One region of the Bacillus sp. LJBS17 genome, then DNA from elsewhere that is predicted to be linked to it. Evidence: riboswitches for the same ligand, from Rfam matches in the RefSeq annotation. Region 1 holds a riboswitch; the other holds the start of a gene.
What was found. A riboswitch is a leader RNA that binds a small molecule or an ion and turns the genes downstream of it on or off. The one in region 1 is predicted to bind lysine.
Positions count from the first base shown of each region.

Region 2: another riboswitch for lysine. It lies ahead of KXZ66_RS17235 (amino acid permease); the one in region 1 lies ahead of KXZ66_RS14690 (aspartate kinase).

Region 1 is NZ_CP079759.1:2,827,349-2,830,493, reverse strand. It holds gene uvrC (excinuclease ABC subunit UvrC) at 1-1,615, shown strand, start outside; lysine riboswitch at 1,680-1,859, shown strand; gene KXZ66_RS14690 (aspartate kinase) at 1,985-3,145, shown strand, end outside.
Region 2 is NZ_CP079759.1:3,325,975-3,329,119, forward strand. It holds gene KXZ66_RS17230 (iron-hydroxamate ABC transporter substrate-binding protein) at 1-174, shown strand, start outside; gene KXZ66_RS17235 (amino acid permease) at 409-1,818, opposite strand; lysine riboswitch at 1,922-2,101, opposite strand; gene sspJ (small acid-soluble spore protein SspJ) at 2,218-2,358, opposite strand; gene KXZ66_RS17245 (metal-dependent hydrolase) at 2,525-3,007, shown strand; gene KXZ66_RS17250 (LTA synthase family protein) at 3,109-3,145, shown strand, end outside.

The sequences.
Region 1 (3,145 bases):
CCAAAGGCTTGTGACGGAAATCGAGGATTTTGAATATATCGTGACGTCCTCCAATCTTGAAGCGCTTATTTTAGAAATGAATCTGATCAAAAAGCATGATCCGAAATACAACGTCATGCTCAAAGACGACAAAACCTATCCTTTCATAAAACTCACCCATGAACGCCACCCAAGGCTGATTGTCACCCGCAATGTCAAAAAAGACAAAGGGCGCTATTTCGGGCCGTATCCGAATGTACAGGCAGCAAGGGAAACAAAAAAACTGCTCGACCGTCTGTATCCTCTCAGAAAATGCTCCAAGCTCCCGGACAGAGTGTGCCTTTACTATCATCTGGGCCAATGCCTCGCTCCGTGTGTAAAGGATATTTCCGAAGAGACGAACAGAGAGCTGGTTGAAAGCATTACACGTTTCTTAAGGGGCGGCTATAATGAGGTCAAAAAAGAGCTTGAAGAGAAAATGCATGAAGCTGCTGAGAATCTTGAGTTTGAACGAGCAAAAGAGCTTCGTGACCAAATTGCCCATATTGAATCAACGATGGAAAAACAAAAAATGACGATGAACGATCTAGTCGACCGTGATGTATTCGCGTACGCGTACGATAAGGGCTGGATGTGCGTGCAGGTCTTTTTCATCCGCCAAGGAAAGCTCATTGAACGCGATGTCAGCATGTTCCCGCTTTATCAGGAAGCAGATGAAGAGTTCCTCACGTTCATCGGGCAGTTCTATTCAAAAAACAACCACTTCCTTCCGAAGGAGATTTTAGTTCCGGACAGCGTAGATCAATCCATGATCGAGCAGCTGCTGGAAACAAACGTTCACCAGCCGAAGAAAGGCCCGAAAAAAGAACTGCTCATGCTTGCCCATAAAAATGCGAAAATCGCATTGAAAGAAAAATTCTCTTTAATCGAACGCGACGAGGAGCGTTCAATCGGGGCTGTGCAGAAACTAGGTGAGGCATTAAATATTTATACGCCGCACAGAATTGAAGCGTTTGATAACTCAAACATACAGGGGACAAACCCGGTTTCCGCGATGATTGTGTTTATCGACGGCAAACCATACAAAAAGGAATACCGCAAATATAAAATCAAAACCGTTACAGGGCCGGATGATTACGGTTCTATGAGAGAGGTTGTCAGAAGACGCTATACGAGAGTGCTTCGTGAGAATCTGCCGCTGCCCGATCTGATTATCATTGACGGAGGAAAAGGGCAGATCAACGCAGCAAGGGATGTCATTGAAAATGAACTCGGCTTGGATATCCCGATCGCCGGTTTAGCGAAAGATGAAAAACACAGAACCTCAAATTTACTGATCGGTGAGCCGCTGGAGGTGGTGTATCTGGAACGAAACAGCCAGGAATTTTACCTCCTGCAGCGCATTCAGGACGAGGTGCACCGTTTTGCAATCAGTTTTCACAGGCAAATCCGCGGAAAAAGCGCGTTTCAATCCGTTTTGGACGACATCCCGGGTATCGGAGAGAAAAGAAAGAAAATGCTGTTAAAGCATTTCGGTTCCGTTAAAAAAATGAAGGAAGCAAGCCTTGAGGACATCAAAAAAGCCGGTGTTCCTGCAGCGGCGGCTCAGCTCCTTTACGACAAATTGCAAAAATAATGTTGTCCTTTTAAATAAGATCTGATAAAATGTGAACTAATTTCATAGTTAGATCGTGTTATATGGTGAAGATAGAGGTGCGAACTTCAAGAGTATGCCTTTGGAGAAAGATGGATTCTGTGAAAAAGGCTGAAAGGGGAGCGTCGCCGAAGCAAATAAAACCCCATCGGTATTATTTGCTGGCCGTGCATTGAATAAATGTAAGGCTGTCAAGAAATCATTTTCTTGGAGGGCTATCTCGTTGTTCATAATCATTTATGATGATTAATTGATAAGCAATGAGAGTATTCCTCTCATTGCTTTTTTTATTGTGGACAAAGCGCTCTTTCTCCTCACCCGCACGAACCAAAATGTAAAGGGTGGTAATACATGGGTCTTATTGTACAAAAATTCGGAGGCACTTCCGTCGGCTCAGTCGAAAAAATTCAAAATGCGGCAAACCGCGCAATTGCAGAAAAACAGAAAGGCCATCAAGTCGTTGTCGTCGTTTCAGCAATGGGAAAATCCACTGACGAATTGGTCAGCCTTGCAAAAGCTATTTCTGACCAGCCGAGCAAACGCGAAATGGATATGCTGCTGGCGACAGGCGAGCAGGTCACGATTTCACTCCTTTCAATGGCATTGCAGGAAAAAGGCTATGACGCTGTGTCTTATACTGGCTGGCAGGCGGGAATCCGTACGGAGGCCATTCACGGAAACGCCAGAATTACAGATATCGACACTTCGGGTTTAGCAGACCAGCTTGAAAAAGGAAAAATTGTCATTGTTGCAGGATTCCAAGGCATGACAGAGGATTGTGAAATTACGACATTGGGCCGGGGCGGTTCAGATACAACAGCAGTTGCTTTGGCTGCCGCTTTAAAAGCTGATAAATGTGACATATACACAGACGTGCCAGGCGTGTTTACAACCGATCCGCGCTATGTGAAATCAGCGAGAAAACTTGAGGGCATCTCATACGATGAAATGCTTGAGCTTGCCAATTTAGGCGCCGGTGTTCTTCATCCGAGAGCAGTTGAGTTCGCGAAAAATTACCAAGTGCCGTTAGAAGTGCGTTCAAGTACAGAAACCGCAGCGGGAACATTAATTGAGGAGGAATCTTCCATGGAACAGAATTTAATTGTCAGAGGCATTGCATTTGAAGATCAAATCACAAGAGTAACCATTTACGGGCTGACTAGCGGCCTGACAACTTTGTCTACTATTTTTACGACACTTGCCAAAAGAAACATAAACGTGGATATCATTATCCAAACGCAGGCCGAGGACAAGACTGGAATTTCCTTCTCTGTCAAAACAGAAGATGCAGACCAAACCGTTGCAGTGCTTGAAGAGTATAAAGACGCGCTGGAATTTGAGAAAATCGAGACAGAAAGCAAATTGGCTAAAGTATCCATTGTTGGATCCGGCATGGTCTCAAATCCTGGTGTAGCGGCTGAAATGTTTGCTGTACTGGCGCAAAAAAACATTTTAATCAAAATGGTCAGCACATCTGAAATCAAAGTGTCAACAGTCGTAAGCGAAAATGAC
Region 2 (3,145 bases), 500 kb from region 1:
CCATGGCAATCAGGCGGTGATGATGGCGGCGTTTTTGAAAGCTCCATTTGGAAGAACCTGAATGCCGTTAAAAATGGCCATGTCTACAAGATGGATCCGATCGGATTCTATTTCTCTGACCCGATTTCATTAGAAGGACAACTGAAGTTTATTACGGAAAGCTTGACTAAATAAACAAAAGAGCCGCCTGCCCGCGGCTCTTTTGCTTATTTATAAGGAACGGCTCAATTTGAATCATATCGGATATTTTCTTTGAGCCATTCATATTAAGCTGCATCCTCAACACGATCAGTTTTTTTATGCTGGAGAGACTGAAAAACGTTTTTTGCATATTTAACGAACGGATTCCTAACAGGAGAAATTGTGATTTTATAAAAAAGACACCTGAGCAAATCAGGTGTCTTTTCATTATGCTTGTTTTTCTTTCTGGAACTTTTTACTCACAAATGGATAAACGATTAAGCCGACAAAGAATAAACCGATGCCGAGGATAAATGTCGTTAAATCTGCTGTGCCTGTTACGATAACAAACACGGAGTATGCACACGCCAGTATTGCGATCAATCCGTCTCTTACACGGGAGCCTTTCAGCTGGTCATACGTTTCACCTTTGATGACTACCTTCAAGCTGTAGATTGCAGATACTAGATACGGAATTAAATATGCGAGTGTAGCCGCTGTCGTTAAAAATGTAAATGCGTCACTTATTGTCCGGGAAATAACCGAGAAAATGAAGACCTGTGACATGACGTTTGTAATAATGAGTGCAATGACCGGACTTCCCTTTTTATTCGTTTTTGCAAAAAATGCCGGGAAATCTCCCGCTTTAGCTGCTTGGTATGGCACCTCAGAGCCAAGCAAAATCCAGCCGAGCATCGTTCCGAATAAACAAAGGATAGCCAAAAGCGCCATAATCACGCTTCCCGCGTTTCCAACAATCGCATAGAGTACATCAACAAATGGTTTTTCAGAGCCGACAAGCTTATCATGCGGCAGAACACCCATCGTAATTAAAGTCACAATAATATATATGCTCAAGGCAATCAGCAAGCCGGTAATTGTCGCACGTTTCACATCACGCTGAGAGCGCGCACGGCCGGACAGGATCACCGCGGATTCAATTCCGACAAACGCCCACAGTGTAGAAATCGCGGCGTTATGAACCTGGCCGCCAATTCCAATGCTTGTGCCGTTTTCTCCTTGAACCGGGAAATAAAAATGACCGAATAATGTCGTTTGAAACACAAATAAACCAGCAACGATAAAGAAGACAAAACCTAATACTTTAGAAAGCGTTGTGACAAAGTTTAATTTACTTGCGCCGTTAATGCTGGCAACAAGAATCGCGTGCGTTCCCCATAACAAGATCGTACATACGGCAAACGTCAGTAATTGGCCGAGTGTCACCTCTTGCCCGCCGATCGAAAACATCTCACGTTTATCAACCAAGATCGGGAAGAACGAAGTCAAGTAACCGGCGAGACTTGTGATGATCGCCACGTTACTGATCCAGCTCGCCACCCAGTAGCCCCACACCATTGTGAAACCGGCAGCGTTGCCTTTTTTCGGGTCAGAAAACAGCGCTCTTGCATAACTTTGCGGTCCCGCTGTCAGTTCAGGCTTGCGAATGGACAAGTGTCCGAACACAAGTGCAATCATCAGCACGCCGGCACCTGTCAAAAGCCAGGCGGACGTAGCTCCAAACGGACTCGCAATTGAAGCAAGCGAGCTCGGCAAGGAGAAAATTCCTGATCCAACCATATTTCCAACGACAAACGCCGTTAATAACCAAAAACCCCATTTTTTTGTCTGTTCCATTCCAGTACCTCCATGATTCTTTGTACGGACCAGACCCCGAGATCATATAAACGCAAAAAAAGCCTGAACAAAAGTCCATGCTTAAAGAAACACACACCCTTGATCTCCGGATAGCCCTCCGCGAAAAAGCACGCGGCAGTCCTGCACTTATTCAGATACAGTCCCAGCATAGAGAAGGATCGGCTTTCTCCACACTTCGGCGCTGATGCCTTTTACACATGTTTAACAGCTCCTGTCAGCCTGGCATGTGTGACTTATCATCCGCGCAACCTCTACCTCACTGAGAAAGAGTGAGGATTTAATTATTCAGTTACTCCCAGAAGGTTATCAAAGAAAGGATGATCTGTCAAAGGGAACAGATGGAAAATACGGATAGAGCCAAGCTCTATCCGCATGTGGTTATCGATTATTTTTCTTTTTTTGCACAGCTTCTTGAAGCGGATCATCTTTTAGAGCTGAACCAGCATCTTCAAGAGCTCCTTGGATTACGTTTTTTTCTTTTTCGGAACGTTTTCCTTTATCTTTATTAAAGAAACCCATTCGTATCACCTCTTTTAAAAAATAGGTACATGTTTAAGATGCCTCTTTCCTGAAAAATTATGCGGGATATTTTTTATCGTCCAAAGTCCTGTTGATCAAACATACATTCTCTTGATATATTTGTAATTCAGAGATTTTTTGCAAAAGATAAAAGGAGAAGCGGCAAATGACAGGAAAAACACACATCATGGGAGGCATCGCTTCTTGTACGGCAGCGGCTTATTATTATGGATTTGATCCAGTGCTTATGGCTGCGTCAGGCGCGGTTGGAGCATTAATACCCGATATCTGCCACACACAAAGCAAAATCGGGAGAAAATTTCCTATTTTATCGAAAGTGGTCAGCTCCGTTTTTGGCCATCGTACATTTACACACAGCTTGCTGTTTATGCTCATCATGTTTTTTATCACTTCTACATACATTCCAGATAAAAACATATCAGCCGGCCTGATGATCGGAATGGCGAGCCACTTGTTTCTTGACGCTTGGACGGTGAACGGAATCAAATTATTATTCCCTTCAACGATCCGCGTTCGGCTTCCATTATATATGAAGACAGGCAGTTTTTCTGAGCAGCTCGTGCTAGCCGGCCTGACCCTTGCTTCATGTTACTACTTTTATATGCTGTTTCATGGGCGCATGTTTTAAACACATGAGTGCTGAGACTTGTCTGAACCGGCTGTTTTTAGTAGGTTTTACTTAAGAAGCATTTCATGCAGATGATCAAGAAAACGTGAGGAGTCATATTGATGAAAGGAACCTTTTTTCACAATCAGCGGTTTTTAT